2 regions of the Paenibacillus sp. FW101-FHT12H11 genome follow, and region 2 is predicted to be linked to the other one. Evidence: predicted binding sites of a transcription regulator. Region 2 holds the regulator's gene; the other holds the start of a gene.

Region 1 (10,907 bases), on a different contig from region 2:
CAGCTGTCTGTACAGGGTTGATTGATACACCAGATGGGCGTAGCCATGACTTTTATAGTCTACTAACGGTTTTCCACCGAAAAGGACTCATTTAAACCTTATCAAGAATAATTTTTTGATCAAACAAAGGATATCAAAAAGTTGTTCGGTAGTACACCTTAATATACTCCGCTTTTTCGGGTTTCTAAGCCATCCATTGACGCAGGGCGTTTTTATTCCAAGTCGGTGAACAATCTGCATTTAATTAAACCATTGCCGTTTTTGGCAATGGTTTAGATTAAATGTTTTAGTATTTTATCAATCTATTATAAATAATAATATTAAATCTACTAGTAAACTGAGTAATTAAAAGACATAGAAATCGGTTTTCTAGCATACCAATCAGTTTGGTTGGTATTATTGAATTGTATTACAAAGCCAATACCAATAAGCACACCCCATTGATTTGAGTTAGTTTCTCTTTTAGTTAATGTGCCAGTTCCTGATGACATTACAGAGATTGTTGGGAACGTACCCGTATCATTTGTGGAAGCAGATGAAATATTTTTATCTTCTAAAGTAAATCCATTCGAACTAATAAGTCCAATAGATTTTGATGCAACACTATTAATTTGTTTAAAACTTCCACTAGAATATACTTCTAATTGCATAGTTTCTCTAACAATAATAGGTAATGACTGATTCCCAAAATCTTGGTCTTTATTAACTGTTATAATAGTAACCGCTTGCGTTCCAAACTCTCCCTTATTTAATGAGTTCTTAGGATGAGTCTGTTCTAACTTCTCTCCATAGGTCTCCAATAATTTTCCAGTTTGTGTATCGTATACCTTCAAAGTAATTTCATCTTGTCCAACAATCCGTTCGACTCTTACTTTATCAGCATTTGGAATATTAACTGTTATTTCATTCATTAGAAATTTCCCGTTGTTTTGCTGTGTTTTTATTCCTTGATCAACGACATTACTTTCTGTTGCCATAGCTGAGAATGGAATGGCTGTTACTAGAGATGCTCCAATAATTGCAGAAATAATCGTTTTTTTCAATTTCATTAGTTCTCCTCTTTTCATAGTGTTTTATAAATCTATTAAACTATAACCCAAATTATTCCAATTTACAACCAATTTTTCTTACATTTGATTATATTTCCCAAATTTATAATTGTAACTAATATCGAATTAATCATTTGAACCTGAAAATAAAAAAGGTCAGTAAACGCACTTCACAAATGTAAAATGCGTTTATTGACCTCTTATTGTGTTGGCTATATCCTTTATAAGCGTGCTAAATCGTTTTTACATTTCCTTTCGATCTTGTAAGTAGGACAACAGCCAAATGATTCCGGAAATTACTGCAGTTAAAAATCCTAGTCCACCGATTAATAAAAAAATCAAAAAGGGTACAGGACTGGGACTGGAGTAAAAGTCATGTTTAGACATATTTGAAAACTGAATTGATACACCAATAATCATACTTAATATCCAAACTGCAATCCCAATGATAGCAATTACCAAGGCTTTCTTCGTTACCTTTTTCAATTTAATCATCTCCTTGACTAAAATTTTGCTAAAAATAATTGTTGGAGAATTCTTTTTATGTTCTTTATATGGTAAACATTAACATAATATTGATTAATATTCAATTTAATGTTATTACATTCCAAAATAACTACTATATAATAGTAAAAGTTAGCTAGAATTATAATTAAACCATAGTGACTAGACAGTCAGGAAATAACGTGTCCCAAAGTTGCAGAAAAATATAAAAGCCGGTTTAGAGATTATTAATTATTGAAAACCCGAGAATTGCAATATTTTACTTGGGCTTCTTTAAGACGACATGATTACAACCAAATTTTGATGAGTAGTTCCCACTGGCTCAATGGCTAGCGGGGATTTTTTTACTGCCAAAAATCACTTGCATTGCGAATACGTGTTCGGTATATAATATAAAACACAAACGCATGTTCCTATTTTGAGGTGATTAAATGAGTGTCATGACAAATGTTGAGACTGACGAGGATGTTCAATTAATTAAAGAGTTTACACTGCTTCCTATATTACTCGATATGTTGTCGAGGGATTCTGAAGAGCTCAGGGTTCACAAAGACAAAATTATTTATGGTCATATTCTGTTTTACCTAAAAGAAGTCGAGAACGCTATTTATCCAGAAATACAAAGCATTAAGAGTAAAATGAAAAAGCGTGATATTAAGGTATTGAATACATCAATGACTGCTTTAGGCATTAACGTTGAATATAAAGTTCGTGGTTACGTCCATCATTTCACAATGCTCAGAAGTTTGATTAAAGCTGAACTCATGACAACTTTAATGAGAATGCGGAGGTCATTGTAATGGTAATGAGGGAAAAAAGCGAACGCACAATTTACCTCTCGGATTGCCAATCTTTTTACGCAAGCGTCGAAAAGGCTACACATCCTGGATTAGATAATCTTCCTGTTGTTGTGGCCGGTGATCCTGCCAGAAGATCGGGAATTATTTTGGCGGCATGTCCAATAGCCAAAAGCTTTGGAATTAGTACGGCTCAGCGACTTGGAGAGGCGCTGCAGCTATGCCCAGATGTTATTGTAATGCGTCCGCATATGCAGCGTTATATCGATGTATCACTTGCAATTACTGACATTTACAAAGAGTATACCGATTTAGTTGAAGTGTTTTCTATTGATGAGCAGTTTCTAGATGTGACGGGATCGCTCAATCATTTTCGCTGTACCTCAGAAGAACTGGCAAGCATGATTCAAAAAAAGGTCGCGGCGTCAATGAATGTACGTATTCGTGTTGGTATCGGTCCAACTAAAATACTTGCTAAGCAAGCAACGGACAATTTTGCAAAGAAAAACCCGAGTGGTATTTTTACGCTTGGTAAAGAGGATGTAGAACGTGTCCTATGGCCTTTAAGTGTGGATAAGATGTATGGAGTTGGGTCGCGTATGACTCGGCATTTCGTAGCTCTTGGCATGACAACGATAGGTCATGTTGCTCAAACACCATTGCATTTACTTAAGCAGAAATTTCGTGCACGCTTTGGTAAACAATCGGATATTCAAGCGGAGGTCATGTGGCGTACAGCTAATGGTCTTGATGATAGTCCAGTCACACCTGGCACATTTAATGTAGCTCCAAAATCTATTGGTCACGGAATGACCTTGCCACGAGATTATACGACAGCAGAAGAGGTAGATATTGTTCTCTTGGAATTAACGGAAGAAGTTTGCCGTGATGCGCGAGCGAAGGGGTATACGAGCGGGACTGTTCATGTATTCTGCATGTGCTCACCATACGATGCACCTACAGGCTTTAGTCAACAGCGCAAGATGCCCTTTGCTACAAACAATACTCTGAAAGTTTTCAAGTCAGTTCGAGAGATCTTTCATCGTAATTGGAATGGGCACCCGGTGCGTAAAGTTGGCGTTACGCTAGGATCACTTGATGACGAGGAAGTTACACAACTTGATCTATTTGAAGACTTAACGAAGCTAAGGAAGCTTGATAGCGTTTTAGATGGAATTAAAGATCGTTTTGGCAATACGGCAATTATTCGTGCTTCGAGTTTAATGAAAGCTGGTCTAGCCGCGGATCGAGCTGGTAAAATTGGAGGTCATTATAAATGAGTAAGAAATTAGAGCTTAACGGACTTTGGGAGTCTAGCCGTATGATGCTTCCTCAACATAAAGAGTCAGCGATTAGAAATCGAAAAGAGGCTCAACGCATATCACGACCTATACGAGACGAGCAAGAAATTCAAAACATATCAGCCGTGCTGAGCTTATCGCAGATGTATAAAAAACCAGTTGTACTAACTTTATATGAAGAGTTTAAAACTCGATCAGTTACCGGCATCGTGGCACGCAGTAGGCATGGTGAATTTCGACTAGACATAGTCGAGACTGTTAGCAGAGTAGAGGATTGGGAATGGATTGCTTACAGAGATGTTCTTAAAGCAGAATTAAGCAATGAATGGACAGAAGATGGAATGATAGATCCATAATCAACTAAATAGTAAATAAAAGATTGCTCCAAGGGCAGCGATATTATAATGAAGAAACAAATTAAAGATCCTGTTTAAACACAGGATCTTTTTAGTACAGTCAAATTGTCTTATCTATTATGATCTATTAAGTGTAAAGCTGTCTTGTTTCATTTTGTTTAGGAAATTTTCGTCCCCAAACCGTCCCCAAGAAGAAAAATATATAACTGTACTATATAATTTTAAACCCCTGTTATACATAAAGAAACCCTTATTATATAAGGGTTTTAGAAAACTGTTTTATAAATTAATACGACGGCCCTTTTACGGGCCGTCTCATGGGAGAGGAGAAACCGGACGAAGAGCTTATGGGGAAACGTAAGTCTTCTCCGCGGTTGTCTACGACATTCTCTGATGTCGATAGTTCAAGGATGACCGTTTTACAGGAAATTTATACATGGCAGGCATAAAATTTTTGTGTCAGAATAGGGCTTGTGGTACGATAGCAAAAGAATGAGCCAGTCAGAAGGGGAAAAGCGCAAGATGAGAGTGATTTCAGGCAGTGCCAAAGGCAGGTCGCTAAAGGCGGTACCCGGTATCAGCACGCGACCAACAACGGATAAAGTGAAAGAAGCGATCTTCAGTATGATCGGTCCTTATTTTGATGGCGGGCAGGTTCTCGATTTGTTCGCAGGCACGGGCGGGTTAGGCATTGAGGCTCTGAGCCGCGGGATGGATAAAGCGGTCTTCATTGATATTGAGAAGAAGAGTATCGATACGATCCAGCATAATCTGCAAGTGGCCGGGCTGAAGGATCAAGCCGAGATTTACCGGACAGATGCCGCTAGGGCACTGAAGGCGTTAGCGAAAAGGGAGCAGCAGTTTCAATTGGTTTTTCTAGACCCGCCATATAAAATGAAAGTGATTGTGGATCTGATCAACGCAATGGAGACACAAGCGATCGTTGAGGCGAGTACCACAATTGTGGTGGAGCATGACGCGAAGGATGTTCTAGACGACATCATAGGCGGATTCAAGCAACAAAGAAGAGCGGACTATGGAGATACCGCTGTTACGATTTACAAGCAATCTGTAGGGGATGAATAGGCTTTTGAGAGGAGATGACAGCATGATGAAACAAGAACACGGCATTACTGTAGCTGTATATCCGGGAAGTTTTGACCCGGTGACATACGGCCACCTTGATATTATACATAGAGCAGCGAAGGTTTTTGATAAGCTCATTGTTGCAGTGCTGAATAACACGTCCAAGAACCCTACTTTCACATTGGAAGAAAGAATGGAGCTCATCCGAACAGTGACGAAGGATCTTCCGAATGTAGAGGTGGATGGGTTCAGAGACTTAATGGTGAATTATATGAAGCATCGCAATGTGCGATTGATTGTGCGCGGTCTTCGAGCTGTTTCTGATTTTGAATATGAGCTTCAAATGGCGTCAACGAATCACAAGCTCAACTCGGATGTGGAAACTTTCTTTATGACCTCGAAGCCCAAGTACTCCTACCTGAGCTCCAGCATCGTCAAAGAAATAGCGCGTTTTCATGGCCCGGTTGTTGATTTAGTACCTCCCGAAGTAGAAATAGCGCTGCAAAATAAATTCCCAAAAGCTTAAAGCAGCAGCGAACTATTGGGCTTTTTTTCGAAAAGTGCTTATAAAAGAAGAAATGATAAGCATTGTGATGATCAAAAGAAGGAACTGAAAGAGGTTAACTCCCCATAAAGCCCATATCGAGCCGCCGTTCAGCTGAGTTGCGAATTGTGTGTTCGTGTTTGATGTTTGATCCAACCAAAGAAAACTTGGTTCTGTATCTATGAGAAGGAACTGTACAGGTTTCCAAAGTAAGATGGTACCAACAAAGGCAAGCACGGCGTGCAAGATACGGGACTGGAAGAAAAAGCGGTAGCGTGCTTCTGTTTTTTGGTGAAAGCCAGCAACTTGCGCATGTGCGGACAACCCGCCCCAGCCAAGAAAAGCGCTGATGAGCGCCATTTGTGGAAGTAAGGAGACACCTTGGGCTTGGCTCCAGGAATAGGCTCCGAGATGAATCTCCATCAAACCCATAATCCATTGTAATGATGTATCGGTGTGGACATTCAAAAAGCGCAAGAAGAAAGAAATCAAGGGCTCAAGGACTTCTGTAAGACGAGTAATGGTAATGACATTAATCAATACGGAAAAGATCATCATATATCCGCCGATGAGCATTAACGTTTGAACAGAGGAAATCACTGCATCGCCAAGGAGTTTGCCGAATGCTCGGCCGTCGTGCAGATAGGCTTGCCGCATCGTTGACAAGGCCATCTTCCAGATAGAGCCTGCTGATTTAGGCGCAGAAATCATTTGATCATTCGAAAGCTGCTCAGGCACTTTAGATATTTTAGGTAATCGCATCAAGAAGCCGGTGACAATAGCAGTCGTATAATGAACGATGGCAAGGATAAGACCAAGTTTCGCACTGTGCAGAAAGCCGATACCCACAACCATGATTAAGAATAAAGGGCTGCACAGGTGGGATAAAGCGGTTAGACGTTCGGTCTCATCTCGCGAGATGAGTTTTTTTTCGCTGAGGGTGGCAGTAATTTTGGCTCCGCTAGGAAATCCTACAATGAGGCCAGAAGCTAACGCCCAACCGCCCACTCCGGGCAAACGGAATATCACTCTCATGAGTGGGTCTAGCAGAACTCCTGTCCCTTGAATGACGCCAAAACCAATCAACAGCTCGATCATAATGAGAAAAGGCAGCAGGGCAGGAAAGACGAGTTTCCACCAAATCGTAAGCCCCTCGAGCGAAGATTGAAACGCTTTGTCAGGGAAAAGTATGATAGACACAACTACGAGGGCAGTCAAAGAGCCCAGTACGAGCGTCGTGAGCTTGGGAGTGTAGCTTACTTTTGAAGGCTGCATGGTTTCACCTCATCCTTTAACATGCTTCATTTGTACGCAAAAAGACAGAGGTTTAGACCAAGCTTTCATTCTTGTCCATTGGAAGATAATCATTACATGTAATAGGCATCAGGAAGGGGAACCTGCATGGAAAACGAAGAAGAGAATCGAATTCACACGTGGTCTAATGATTCCTATGAATATCCGAGAAGATCGTCGACGAGGCGTTATTTAGTTTCGGCGCTTGTCGGAATTGTCATTATTTATTTGTTGTTTTTTGTACGGCTGCCATTCTTTATTTTCATGCCGGGAACAGCGGAAGAAATTAAACCGATGGTGACAATACCCAGAGGCTCTGATTTGGAAAAGGGAACGTTGATGCTCACGACAGTGCGTGTAGCCGATGCCAATATGATTAATTATCTAATTGGTCTTGTTCACCCTTATGAAGAAATTCAGCCCAAAACGAGTGTTTTGCGCAAAGGGGAGTCCGAGCAAGAGTACACACAGCGGCAAGAATATGTCATGTTGACCTCGCAAGCGAGCGCTATTCAAGCCGCTTACACACATGCGAAGGTTCCTTTTCACATCAATCATGAGGGTGTTATGGTGCTGCAGACGTTGCCAGGCTTGTCGGGAGAGAAGGTGCTCAAACCTGGTGATGTGCTGCTGAAGGCTGGAGAGAAAGATGTGAAAGTGGCTCAAGATTTACTTGATTCATTAAAAGGGAAGAAAGCCGGGGAATCCATCACCGTTACCTACGCTAGGAATAAGGTAGAACAACAGGCAACATTGGCACTAGGAGCACTTCCTCTGCAACAAGGGGAAACGGGTGAACCTCGTGCGGGTATTGGCGTCGTTCCGGCTGATATGCAATCAGTTAAAGCAGACCAAGAAGATCAACAGGTGTCGATTAAGGCTGGAGAGATCGGAGGGCCCTCGGCTGGTTTGATGTTCTCATTAGAGATTTTTAATCAACTGGTTCCTGAGGATATCACAAAGGGCTATCGCATTGCAGGGACAGGGACCATTGAAACTGATGGCACCGTGGGTCCGATTGGAGGCATTCAACATAAGATTATTGCCGCGGATCGGGAAAAGGCGGATTTCTTCTTTGCCCCCAAAGATGTGACGTACAAAGACGGAACCAAAATTACGAATTACTCCGATGCTGTCCAAAGAGCGAATCAAATTAAGACGAAGATGAAAATTGTCGAGATCGGCACGATGGATGACGCCCTGAAATATCTAGCGGCGCTGCCTCCGAAGTAAGCTCTTTGGGATGAAAGTAAATAGATTTATAATTGACAAAAGGCAATCAAACTGGATATAATAATCTTTGTTTGTTTGGGGTGATATAACATGCAGATTCGTTTTAGAGAGCTTTCTCTGAAAGGGCACCCGGTCCATATGACGGAAGAGATGAATTTGACGGCTCCTTTTGAAGGGCGTCAAGATATCCTTCGCCATGGTCCTGTGCGTGTCGATCTTCTTGCATCGCATGAAGATGGAGTAGCCAAAGTTAACGGAACGTTAACGCTAGACTTGGAGTTAAGCTGTTCACGATGCTTAACGCACACGAATCAAACAATCGAACTTCCTTTTGAGGAAGTCTTCATGCAAAAGCCAGAGGAAGAAGACCCGGAACTTGACGAGGACATTCATTTGGTCGTTGGAGATAAAGTCGATTTAGAGCCGTACGTTGTAGAAAATGTAGTGGTTGGTTTACCGTACATACCACTTTGTGACGAAGCGTGCAAAGGTCTCTGTCCTGTGTGTGGAGAAAATCGCAATCTCCAGGATTGCGGCTGTAAGCAGGAGAAAATCGATCCTAGGCTTGCAGGTCTCGCGGACTTTTTTAACAAAGAATAAGGCAACGCCCGAAATTCGATGAAGGAGGTGTTTTGAATATGGCAGTACCTCAAAGGAGAACGTCCAAAACTCGTCGCGACAAGCGCCGTACTCACTTTAAATTGGAAGTTCCAGGCATGGTGAAATGTGAACAATGTGGAGAACTGAAGCTGGCACACCGCGTGTGCAAGTCTTGCGGAACTTACAAAGGTAGAGAGATCGTAAAAGCATAAGAATAAGCATAGTACTTCATCCTAGTGTGAGGTGCTATTTTTTTTGCTTTCTTTTTGGTTCTAAATTTAATATACTACAGTTTAGTATCTGGTAATAAGATGAGATCTCACGAGATAAGGTGGTGCTAGCCATCGAACGCCTTCCTAAACGACAAAGGCAGCAGCAATTGCTTCAAGCAATTGAAGCGAATCCTTTTATGACTGACGAGGAACTGATGCGAACGTTTCAGGTTAGCATCCAAACCGTCCGGTTAGACCGATTGGAACTAGGTATTCCTGAGCTGCGGGAACGCATGAAACACATGGCTGTCAAAACGTACGATCAAGTGCGTTCACTGTCTATTGATGAAGTCATTGGTGAAGTGATCGATTTGCAGCTGGACCAAAGCGGTATTTCGATTTTTGAAATTAAAGAAGATCATGTTTTCTCAAGAACCAAAATTGCAAGAGGACATCATATATTCTCACAAGCAAACTCCCTGGCCGTTGCCGTTATCGACGATCCAATCGCCTTGACAGCCTCAGCAGACATCCGGTTTATACGTTCTGTAAAGCTAGGAGAGAAATGTATCGCCAAAGCCTATGTGCGTTCCGTTTCCAAAGGGAAAGCAAGAGTTGAAGTGTCTTCCTACGTTGGCGATGAGGCTGTGTTCCGAGGTAATTTCGTGATCTTTCATTCGAAGAAGGAGCAACATCTAGAGAGGGAGGACAAGCTGCATGCGGATCGCGATTGATGCCATGGGCGGCGATAATGCCCCGAAAATTGTAGTGGAGGGTGCTTTAGCAGCGGCCAAAGAGTGGAAGGACGTACATATCATTTTGGTCGGCAACAGCGCTGTAATTGAAGCCTATCTCACAGAGAGACCGGCAAATATAACTATCCGTCACACGGAGGAAGTCATTGAAGCGGAAGATGAGCCTGTGAAAGCAGTGCGACGCAAAAAAGACGCCTCCATGGTTGTAGCGGGTAAACTAGTACGGGAGAAAGAAGCGGAAGCGATGATTTCCGCTGGAAATACAGGCGCATTGATGACGACGGGCTTGCTCGTGGTTGGAAGAATTCCGGGTATTGAGCGTCCGGCTCTGGCGCCGATGATCCCGACAATGGATGGCCATGGCGTGCTGGCCCTCGATTTGGGTGCGAATATGGATGCTACGCCGGAGCAATTACTCCAGTATGCAATTATGGGCAGCATTTACCGTTCCAAAGTGCATGGCATATCTAAGCCGCGCGTAGGCCTTTTGAACGTAGGAACAGAGGCTGCCAAAGGGAATGAATTAACCAAAACGGCATATCCTTTAATGGAACAAGGACCTATTCATTTTGTAGGAAATGTCGAATCTTCTCAGGTTCTCCGCGCCAAATGCGATGTTATCGTATGCGACGGGTTTGCCGGGAATATTATGCTGAAATCGCTGGAGGGTGCGGCATCCGCCATTTTTTCGGCACTGAAACAGGAATTTACGAAATCGCTATTTACCAAGCTGGCAGCAGCGGTTTTGAAACCGGGTCTTACCAATTTCCGCAAGAAGTTGGACTATAACGAGCATGGAGCGGCACCATTCTTGGGGATAGATGGATTGGTCCTGAAGAGCCATGGTTCCTCCGATGCAAATGCCATTAAAAATGCGGTTCGCCAAGCTAGAATAGCTTTGCAAAATGATTTGGTTGGCACGATATCTGCCGAAATAAGCCATGGGAAGAGAGATATTACAACATGAACCTAATACCAGTTGGGGTGCTTGGTACAGGGAAATATGTACCTGAACGCATATTAACGAATCAAGAATTGGAAACGATGGTTGAGACGAACGATGAGTGGATCGTCACAAGAACAGGCATCCGTGAAAGAAGGATCGCCGCTGAAGGACAAGCAACGTCCGATCTATGCTACGAAGCGTCATTGATCGCACTGGCCAATGCAGGCATTA
Region 2 (10,907 bases):
ACCGATATACTGCGGATCCCCAGAGCCGACAGGGAACATATTCGGATCAAAAATGATATCCTCTGGATTCATCCCGTATTTCTCGGTTAGCAGCTCATAAGCTCTTGTTGCAACCTCAATTTTCGCTTCGCGCGATACAGCCTGGCCTCGTTCATCAATGAGAATACAAACAACGGCAGCCCCATATCTATGGATGAGAGGTAAAATCCCGGCAAATTTCGATTCGCCATCCTCCAGGTTAATGGAGTTAATAATCGCTTTACCTTGCGAGTATTTAAGTCCCAACTCGATAATGTGATCATACGTGGAGTCAATCATCAAAGGCACCTTCACCTTTTTGACCACCTGCTGCATGAATTCTTCTACCGCGTAAGCCTCATCAATATCCGTATCCTGCAAATTGATATCGATGATGTGTGCTCCGTTTTTCACCTGATTACGGGCAATTTCTGAACCTTCTTCAAATTTGCCTTCTTTAATCAAGCGTTTGAATTTACGCGATCCCGAAATATTCGTACGTTCACCGACCATGATAGGGCGGTTCTCAGGTTCGATAAATAAGGTTTCAATCCCCGAAACAGCGGGTAAATGGGTTCCATATTCCGTTCTAGGTTTGTACTCGCTAAGTGTTTCTGCCATAGCACGAATGTGCTCAGGAGTTGTTCCACAGCATCCGCCGGCAATATTAAGCCAGCCCTGCTCGGCAAAACCGGCCATTTTCTTGGCCAAAGATTCCGGCGATTCATGATAATGACCATTCTCATCCGGCAATCCGGCGTTCGGATAACAGCTGATTGCAGTTTCTGCAATACCCGCCAGCGTTCGGATGTGATCCCTCATGAACTCAGGGCCTGTAGCACAGTTCAATCCCATAGAAATAGGTTTCAAATGTTCAAGCGAGATATAAAAGGATTCGATATTCTGCCCGGCTAGTGTTGTACCCATTGGTTCAATCGTTCCCGAGATCATAATCGGAAGCTCGAAGCCCAGCTTTTCAAAAGCTCTGCGAATCCCAATGCTCCCTGCTTTCACGTTCAGTGTATCTTGTGACGTTTCCAGAAGAATAGCATCGACCCCTGCTTCACATAAAGCTAAAGCTTGTTCGTAGTAACTATCTTCCAATTGGTCGAACGTAACGCCACCTGTTACTGATAAGGTTTTGGTTGTTGGCCCCATAGCCCCTACGACATATCGCGGCCATTCCGGCGTTGAATATTTGTTCGCTGCCTCGATCGCCAACTTGGCTGCAGCGAGATTCAACTCGCGATGACGGTCTTGCAGATCATATTCGGCAAGAACTACACTTGTCGTTCCGAACGTGTTCGTTTCTATCATATCCGCGCCTGCGGCGAAATAAGCCTCATGAATCTTACGAATCACATCCGGGCGTGTTACGCATAGAATTTCATTACAGCCGTCTAAATCATCGCCGCCGAAATCTTCAGCTGTTAAATTCTCTTGCTGAATCATGGTACCCATGGCGCCATCGAGGATCATGATCTTTTTCTTTAGCTGCTCTTGAATCGGTGGTTTAGACATGAAATGACTCCCTTTCAACTTATCCTGAAGCGATAAATAATAAATAATCGACAAATTATGTTAAGATTTAGTGTAACAGAATACGGCTTCTATGAAAAGATTTTGAATTATCATAAAAACCTATAGGTTTTATCGGGTAAACTTATGATCATGCATCGACAGCGCACATCATTTCCACTATAATACAAGTATATTTACTAAGAAAGAGGGATGCTGCATGGCACAAATTAGAATTCGCAATACCAACGAACGAATCGAAGGCGAAGAGCAAGTCAAAGCCTTCTTGGATAGCCAAGAAGTTGTATATGAACATTGGGATGCGAACAAGCTTCCTGAAGCGCTGCGCGAGAAATTCGTACTGAATGATGAAGAGAAAGCTCAAATCATCAGCACGTATGAGCCGGAAATCCGTGATTTAGCGGCAAGACGCGGTTACGAAATCTGGGATGTTATCTCCCTTTCCGATGCAACACCGAATATCGAAGAACTGCTTAAGAAATTTGAGCAAGTTCACACACACACAGAAGATGAGATTCGCGCTATCGTTTCAGGTAAAGGGATCTTCATCATTAAATCCGAAGAAATCGGCTATTACGATGTTGAACTTGAGCCAGGGGATGTCATCTCGGTTCCTGAGAACACCAACCACTTCTTTACACTTATGGATAATCGTCAAATCGTTGCCGTACGTCTTTTCATCGAGAAAGATGGATGGGTCGCTTATAACGTGGAAGATCCTGCTTTTATCAAAGCCTAATACCTTATTTAGAAGAAAGCCCAACAGCGCAGGACTCACTGTCCAAAACGCCGTTGGGCTTTTTGTTATGCTCTATTAAGCATTAGCGATAATCGGTAAAACTTCTTCTAAGCGCGATACCTCATTCGCAGGAACAATCTCATCTCCACTTTGTAGTCCATGATGGTTGATCCAAATATTGCGCATGCCTACACGTCCGGAACCAAGGATATCCGTCGTCAGCTTATCACCGATCATGATCCCTTCTTCTGCATGAATCCCCAGAAGTTCCAGCGCATGGTGGAATATAGAAACATCGGGTTTACCCACTCCAAATTCCCCGGAAATGACAATATGATCGAAATAGGACGTAATCGCTGGCACGTCAGCTAATTTTTCTTTTTGAAGATCAGGCGATCCGTTTGTTAGGAGCAGCAGCTTGTAGTTACCCTTCAATGCGTCAAGTACACGGAACGTTTCTTCATAAACGTACGGGCGCTTGCGGCGTTCAGCAGGAAAAAGCTCGCCGAGCTTGTACCCCAGCTCTGCATCTTCTACTCCTAACGCGCGAAGCCCGCGAGTCCACGCTTCCGTGCGATAACCTGGTGCTAATGCTTGCAGCTTGCGGAAATTTTCATTTTCACCTTGTGTAAAATTAGCCCAAAGCCCTTCAAACGGATTAATGCCAATCATCTTGGTGAATGGAAAAGGTTCATAGGATTCGTATAAAGCACGGGCTTCTTTACGAACAGCAGCTTCCAATTCTTCCGGATTCACTGCCGCGTGTTTCGCCGCCTCCGAGCAAGTTGCTTCAAAAGCTTCTTGTACACTGCGGTCATCCCACAAGAGCGTATCATCTAAATCAAAAAGTACAGCCTTCAACGTCATCATTCATTTCCCCTTTGAATGTTGTTTCTATGTGAAAAAGCAACTACTCTTCGTCCGTGAACTTGATGGAATCAAGTTGAACTTTAAGATTGCCTCGGAAAGCCTCAATATATTTTTTTCTCAGTTCATTTCGTTCATCGATTTCCGCATCCGATAAGCCAACGGTTTTCGCTTTACGAGCAAGCTCATTAATGCGCTCGATGTTTTTTTCCATACTGTCACTCATAGTGATCCTCCAGTTCAAAAATTCAATATGACTATTACTTTGCCATCCCTCTAGTGGAATGTCAAGAAAACAACTAAAAGAGGCATAGGAATAATTCCTAGCCTCTATTCGTCTATTTCCATTCCATAGGATAGTAATGATTAAGGGAGCAATAAAACCTGTCCTTCTTTCAAGGAGCTCGTAGTTAAATGATTTTTTGTCTTAATCTCATCTATATAGGAACGAATGTTCTCTCCATCTTTCTTATGAGCAGTCGCAATACCCCAGAGCGTGTCCCCCTCTTGAATGACAACTTGCTCCTGAACAACTTTCTTAGTTTCAGCGTGATTAGATATACTGCCCGTCGGTGAAGACGCCGCCGCATAAGCTTGTACCATGGCACCGAATGAGAAGACAGTCCCCAGAATTAATGCAATAAAAAGAAATCGAATGATTGTTTTCGTATTACGTGATTTGGTTGCAATCCCTTTGGACGCGGCAGTTGATCTATGAGGTGTGCGTGAATTGGTAGTGTGTGAGTAGGCCATATACATGAATAATCATCCCCCAAACATTTGTTCTGTTTTTAGAATAACACGAACACATGTTTGAGTCAACGATTTATTCGAACTTATGTTTGTACGAACTCGGGTTCTATGTTATACTTTGGGTAATGATTCCCAGTATTGGAGTGATAACTATTGAGTAAGATTTCGCAGCGTCAACAAGCTATTTTAGAATACATTAAGAACGAAGTGAAAGATAAGGGTTACCCGCCTTCCGTACGCGAAATCGGCGAGGCTGTCGGACTAGCCTCCAGTTCAACCGTACACGGGCATTTGGAGCGTCTTGAGAAGAAAGGTTTGATTCGTCGCGATCCAACCAAACCTCGCGCTATCGAGATTCTTGGCTTAGACGGCGCCGAGACTCATTTCGCTGTTTCCGTTGCACGCGTACCGCTCGTAGGTAAAGTTACCGCCGGGGTACCGATTACGGCGACAGAGAACATCGAAGACTACTTCCCTCTTCCAGTCAGCATGGTCGGAGACAACAATGTGTTTATGCTTAGCGTCCTGGGAGACAGTATGATCGAAGCCGGTATACATAACGGCGATTATGTTATCGTCAAGCAGCAGCAAACAGCGAACAACGGTGACATCGTAGTCGCGATGACGGAAGACGACGAAGCGACAGTCAAACGTTTTTACAAAGAGAAGGATCATATCCGCCTTCAACCGGAAAACTCTGCTTTGAAGCCGATTCTGCTCAAGAATGTTACGATTCTAGGCCGTGTCATCGGATTATTCCGCGATATGTAAGACTAAAAAGGACCGTCAGGTGAATCATCCTGACGGTCCTTTTAGGTGCGCGCGAATCCAGCTAAGGGTCCACGAAAAGGATAAGGGAACTTAAGTACTCTATTTGGAGAGAAATAGCCATTGTAATCTCGAAAAGGAACTACAGAACTTTATTTGACGTCCAACAATCGTTTTACAAGTGAAATCAACAGATTAGCGAATGAACTGCTGTTCCCCCCCACTAGTGGATGAGGTGCTTTTTCAAACATATAAGGGACTATAGTTCCCCTATAAAATCAAAAAAACCGAAGGACAAACCATCCCTCGGTTTTATTACTAATTCAAAGGCTTAAAATGCAAGCGCCCAATTCCCCTGACGGAAAATTGGCTCCAGACTGCCATCCTGAAGCACACCGTCAATCTCAAGATCAGACGTCCCGATCATGAAATCCACGTGGATCAAGCTAGTGTTTCCGCCTCTTACTTTCAGCTCCTCGTTGGATAAAGAAGCCCCATCCTTCATATTGATTGGATAGCAGCTGCCCAAAGCAAGATGGCAGGAGGCATTTTCATCAATCCCTGTATTGTAAAAAATCCGTTTTAGATTGGATATCGGCGAATCATAGGGAACAAGCGCGACTTCGCCTAAATAACGAGCGCCTTCGTCCATTTCCAATAATCTAGTCAAATGCTCATGGCCGACCTCTGCCTTATAATCTACGACCTTCCCGTCTTCGAACCTGAACGAAAACTTATCAACCAATGCGCCATTCACATTCAGCGGCATGGTACTTGTTACCGTCCCGTTAACGCCAGTCCGTTTGGGCATCGTAAATACTTCTTCCGTCGGCATATTCGCAACAAAGCGAATCCCTCTTGCGTTCGCTTTATCCCCGCCAAGCCAAATGTGGCCAACTGGCAGCTCTACGCGCAAATCAGTCCCTGCAGCCCGATATTGCAGCGCTGCATATTGCTTATCGTTCAGCACCTTGCGAACGCGCTTCAACTGCTCAATATGTGCTCGCCATGCGCTAACCGGATCATTTTCATATACGCGATTGAAACGGAAAATTGCATCCCACATCGCATCCATCCGCTCTTCTTCAGGAAGATCCGCATACACTTTGGAAGCCCAAGCAGTAGTAGGAGCTTTAATCAAGCACCAGCTGAACGTGCTCGTTCTTACATATTTTTGATACTTAGAACGTGCTGTCGCCATCGCCTTTGAAGCTCTGGAAATCACACCAGGGTCAATGCCGGCGTACAAATCTGGATCTGGCACCTTAATATTCAGAAGTGCGCCGCCATTCTCAACAAAACGCTCCAACATATCCGTGTACCACACCGGGTAGTAGTCGAGTGCATCATCATGAGCCGTCTCTAAGCGCGCACGCGTCAGGAAATCATCTTGCCAATTCACCTGCACATAGTTCGCACCAGCCTCATAAGCTTTCTTAACAATTAGCCGCGTCAAGTCCAAGCATTCCATTGGCGACTCAATCATTAGATCTTGACCTTTGGTCAAATTAACGCCAATTTTTACCACTAGTTCTGCATATTTCTCTAAGTTGACTAAAAAATTATCCATGAGTTCCTGCTCCTTCGCATGAAAAAGCCCATCAGTTCAGGACGTGCCTGAATCATGACGGGCTATCTTATCTAATTTTCAAACGTTGCTGATGGTCTTAGTATAGGGACAGATATTGATCTCTTTCCCATTGGTGAACCTGTGTGCGGTACATATCCCATTCGATTTCTTTGAGCTCATAGAAATGTGCTAAAGCATGCTCGCCTAGTGTATCACAGATCACATCATCACGCAGCAGCTCGTCCAAAGCTTGTTTCAAGTTGAGTGGCAAGCTTGGGATGCCTTGGCTTTCTCTCTCTTCTTCCGTCATCACATAAATGTTGCGATCCGTTGGAGGAGGCAGCTGCATTTTGTTTTTGATGCCGTCCAGACCAGCTGCAAGCATAACAGCAAGCGCCAAATATGGGTTCGCCGCTGGATCCGGATTACGAACTTCAACGCGCGTGCTTAAGCCGCGGGAAGCCGGGATACGAATCATCGGACTGCGGTTGCTCGCAGACCATGCGACGTAACAAGGTGCTTCGTAGCCAGGTACGAGACGTTTATAGGAATTAACAGTCGGATTCGTAATCGCTGCAAAGGAACGGGCATGGCGAAGCACACCTGCCATATAATGTCTTGCAACATTACTTAAACCTAACTTGTCGGACTCATCGTAAAATGCGTTGGTTTCACCTTTGAATAACGATTGGTGACAGTGCATGCCTGAACCGTTCATGCCGAACAATGGCTTAGGCATAAAGGAAGCATGCAGACCATGCTGTCTAGCAACCGTTTTAACAACGAGTTTAAACGTTTGAATTTGATCAGCCGCTTTAATTGCATCCGCATATTTAAAGTCGATTTCGTGCTGACCAGGAGCTACTTCATGGTGAGATGCTTCAATCTCAAAGCCCATTTCTTCCAGCGTTAGCACGATATCGCGACGGCAGTTTTCACCAAGATCCATCGGAGCCAAATCAAAGTATCCGCCTTGATCATTCAGTTCAGTCGTCGGATTGCCTTTTTCATCGGTTTTGAACAAGAAAAACTCTGGTTCTGGACCAACATTCATCGCTGTGTAGCCCATTTCTTCCGCTTGCTTCAGCGCTGTTTTCAAAATAGCACGAGGATCGCCAGGGAATGGACGCCCATCCGGCAAGTAGATATCGCAGATCAAGCGAGCCACTTTGCTTTCCGTTACCCAAGGGAAGATTACCCAAGTATCCAAATCCGGATACAGGTACATATCTGATTCTTCAATCCGCACATAACCTTCGATGGAAGAACCGTCAAACATCATTTTGTTGTCTAACGCTTTTTCAAGTTGGCTGAAAGGAATCTCAACGTTCTTGATGCTTCCCATCAAGTCCGTAAATTGCAAGCGAATGAACCGAACGTTCTGTTCTTTAGCAATGCGCAAAATATCTTCTTTCGTATAGTTGTTGTTGTAAGTCACGTTCATTCTCCTCTCATTTTACAAGCGCTTACGGAGTGTTATTTATAAAACCGGGAAAGCTGTCCTTGGATGAGGGAAACCTGATCCGGACGCTTGCCCCCGCCTATCAACTGCTGTTTAAGCATTTTGTGCAGTTGGGAGTCGGTTAGTTCCTTACGCTTAACTTCCGTATGCTCGTTCAAAATCGTAGCATCTTCCGAATCTTTATCGACGGGGATGAGCACCTGCTTGATCCCTGCGATGTTCACGCCTTTTTCAATCAAATCTTTAATTTCAAGTAGTCGTTCAACATCATTAAAGGAGTAGAGTCGTTGATTGCCGCCAGTTCTGGCTGGAATAATAAGCTCATGCTGCTCGTAATATCGAATTTGTCTTGCGGTTAGATCCGTCAGCTTCATGACGATCCCGATTGGGAATAACGCCATATTTCTACGTATTTCATCACTCATGCTAATCACTCCTGCAAAGTTAAGTAACTCTCCTATATTGTACCTAAGTAACAAAAACGTGTCAAGGAGTGTAAGGTTTGTTCACAGTCTTATTTTTCAAAGCAATCCCTTGTCTACCATATGTTGGATTGCCGTTAGCACCCCTAACTTACAATGTGAATAGGTAAGTCCTCCCTGCATGTACGCGATGAACGGCTCGCGAATCGGAGCATCGGCGGACAACTCCAGGCTGCCGCCCTGGATGAAGGTCCCGGCCGCCATAATGACGGGATGCTCATAGCCGGGCATATCCCACGGCTCAGGCACCACGTGCGAATCCACGGCAGCCGCTTTCTGGATGCCCTGCACGAACGTGATCAAATGATCCGCCGACGTGAAGCGGATCGCTTGGATTAAATCCGTCCGCTGCGCGTCCCAACGCGGATGGCTCTCGAAGCCCAGCTGTTCGAATACGGCACTTGCGAACACCGAGCCCTTAACCGCTTGCCCGACAAGATGCGGGGCAAGGAATAGCCCTTGAAACATGGCTCGCGTAGCGCCGAGCATGGCACCAACCTCGCCCCCAATGCCAGGGGCGGTCAATCGATAGGCGGCGAGGTCCACGAGATCCTGCCGCCCGGCTATGTAGCCGCCGGATGGGGCTATGCCGCCTCCGGGGTTTTTGATCAGTGAGCCAGCCATCAGATCGACGCCAACCTGTGTCGGCTCCTGCAGCTCGGTGAACTCCCCATAGCAATTATCGACGAAAACGATAAGATTAGGGTTTATTTCTTTGACGAACCGGACCATCTCTCCGATTTGTTCGATTGTGAACGACGCCCGCCACGAGTAGCCGCGCGAGCGTTGGATGCCGATCACCTTCGTGTTCGGCTGAATAGCAGCTGCGATAGCCGCCCAGTCGGGCGATCCGTCCTCCAGCAAGGCTACCTCGTCATAGCCTATCCCGAAGTCCTGCAGCGAGCCAGTGCCGTCGCCAGGCTTGCCAATCACCTTATGCAAGGTGTCATAGGGCTTCCCTGTGATGTAAAGTAGATGTTCGCCTGGCCGAAGCACACCGAACAATGCAGTCCCAATCGTGTGCGTTCCTGACACGAAATGCGGTCGAACCAGCGCTGCCTCTGCCCCGAAGCTATCCGCATACACAAGGTCGAGCACCTCTCTGCCGCGATCATTGTACCCATAGCCGGTAGATGAGGCGAAATGGTAATCACTTACTTTATGTTTCTGAAAAGCGCTGATCACTTTCCATTGATTCAGATCGATTGTTTTTTCAATGTGACGAAATGCGCTTTCGACTTGGCGTTCAGCACTTTCCATCAACGACATGACTTTATCCCCAAATTGCATGATTATTAAATCTCTCCCTCGCTGTCCTCTTGCTGCCCTTGCTTCGCTTGCTGGTCATATGCAACCAACTGATAAGCTACTTTTACATAATCGTCTTTATTTACACGGACTTTGAATACCATATCCTCGCCGTCCACATCCGTCTCAAGGACATCGCCGATTCGGTACATCAAAGAGATAACGTCTCCTTTATTGGCAGGAATACGAAACTCTTTGCTCTCCCCCATCAGCTTCTCTTGAATAGCAATCCGCAGACGTTCCAAATCCTCTTGATTGAAAGCGCTGATCTTCAGAAACTCTCCTTCAGTCGTCAGCATTTCACGCTCTTCCTGAGAACAAGCATCGATTTTGTTGAAAATCGTAAGCTGTTCCTTCTGATGAGCGCCAAGCTCCTGAAGCACCTCGCCTACGACGCGCATCTGTTCATTGCGCATATCTGTGGAGCTATCGACAACATGAAGAATGAGATCCGCTTCATTAGCCTCTTCCAAAGTAGCACGAAATGAAGCTACAAGATCATGCGGCAGGTTTTGAATAAATCCTACGGTATCTGTAAGAACGATCTCTTTGCCGCTTGGCAATTCCATCGTTCGCGATGTCGGGTCTAATGTAGCAAAAAGCTGATTCTCAATATAGACGTCTGCTTGCGTCAATTGTTTCAATAAGGTTGATTTGCCGGCATTCGTATAGCCGACCAGGGCAACCTGAAACACACCGGTCTTCTTCCTGCGCTCCCGATGCAGCGTACGATGTCGGACGACCTCTTCAAGCTGCGCCTTCAACTCGTCTATACGCCCCCGGATATGCCGGCGATCTGTCTCCAGCTTGGACTCTCCGGGCCCTCTCGTACCGATACCGCCACCCAGCCTGGAAAGGTTCTTCCCTTGGCCGGAGAGCCTAGGAAGCAAATAGCTGAGCTGTGCCAGCTCAACCTGGATAATGCCTTCACGCGTCTTCGCACGCTGCGCGAATATATCAAGAATAAGCTGTGTGCGATCAATGATTTTGACGTCGAGAGCCGCTTCCAAATTACGGACTTGAGCACCCGATAACTCTTGATCAAATATCGCCGTGTTGCCTCCCAACTCTTCCAGCATTGCCTTGAGTTCATCCACTTTCCCTTTACCGATGAACCATTTGCTATCCTTCGTCTCTTTGTTCTGCGTCATGGTTTCCAGAACCTGCACACCGGCGGTTTCAGCCAGTTTCACGAGCTCCTGCAGCGAATACTCGGCAATCGCTTCATTGCGCTTCTGCTTTTGTGTGACCAGACTTACAAGCACAGCACGGTCATCGATTTCTTTTTCAACCATATGTGAAGTTGTTTTCATAAGTAATTGTTCTCCTTTACCTTGCACTATCACGATTGAAATCCACTAAAATCGGCAGATTCCTTCATTATTGTGTAGGAAATGCTTG

The links. Region 2 encodes LexA, which represses DNA repair genes until DNA is damaged. Its sites were predicted from a motif close to CGAACATATGTTCG; they were not measured.
Region 1: the regulator LexA is predicted to act here: its motif matches at 1,923-1,936, upstream of AC3WTJ_RS22600 (YhjD family protein).

The regions. Positions count from the first base shown of each region.
Region 1 is NZ_JBYTCO010000007.1:58,541-69,447, forward strand. It holds gene AC3WTJ_RS22585 (glycoside hydrolase family 73 protein) at 1-95, shown strand, start outside; gene AC3WTJ_RS22590 (hypothetical protein) at 330-1,049, opposite strand; gene AC3WTJ_RS22595 (hypothetical protein) at 1,293-1,535, opposite strand; gene AC3WTJ_RS22600 (YhjD family protein) at 1,985-2,353, shown strand; gene AC3WTJ_RS22605 (DNA polymerase IV) at 2,359-3,630, shown strand; gene AC3WTJ_RS22610 (YolD-like family protein) at 3,627-4,007, shown strand; gene rsmD (16S rRNA (guanine(966)-N(2))-methyltransferase RsmD) at 4,530-5,093, shown strand; gene coaD (pantetheine-phosphate adenylyltransferase) at 5,116-5,619, shown strand; gene AC3WTJ_RS22625 (nucleoside recognition domain-containing protein) at 5,632-6,912, opposite strand; gene AC3WTJ_RS22630 (SepM family pheromone-processing serine protease) at 7,039-8,163, shown strand; gene AC3WTJ_RS22635 (YceD family protein) at 8,254-8,763, shown strand; gene rpmF (50S ribosomal protein L32) at 8,802-8,975, shown strand; gene fapR (transcription factor FapR) at 9,095-9,709, shown strand; gene plsX (phosphate acyltransferase PlsX) at 9,693-10,697, shown strand; gene AC3WTJ_RS22655 (beta-ketoacyl-ACP synthase III) at 10,694-10,907, shown strand, end outside.
Region 2 is NZ_JBYTCO010000002.1:467,866-478,772, forward strand. It holds gene metH (methionine synthase) at 1-1,539, opposite strand, end outside; gene AC3WTJ_RS07810 (1,2-dihydroxy-3-keto-5-methylthiopentene dioxygenase) at 1,757-2,296, shown strand; gene AC3WTJ_RS07815 (HAD family hydrolase) at 2,372-3,163, opposite strand; gene AC3WTJ_RS07820 (DUF896 domain-containing protein) at 3,207-3,389, opposite strand; gene AC3WTJ_RS07825 (LysM peptidoglycan-binding domain-containing protein) at 3,530-3,922, opposite strand; gene lexA (transcriptional repressor LexA) at 4,070-4,687, shown strand; gene AC3WTJ_RS07835 (aminopeptidase) at 5,016-6,254, opposite strand; gene glnA (type I glutamate--ammonia ligase) at 6,352-7,692, opposite strand; gene AC3WTJ_RS07845 (MerR family transcriptional regulator) at 7,731-8,141, opposite strand; gene AC3WTJ_RS07850 (methionine gamma-lyase family protein) at 8,238-9,458, opposite strand; gene hflX (GTPase HflX) at 9,494-10,819, opposite strand.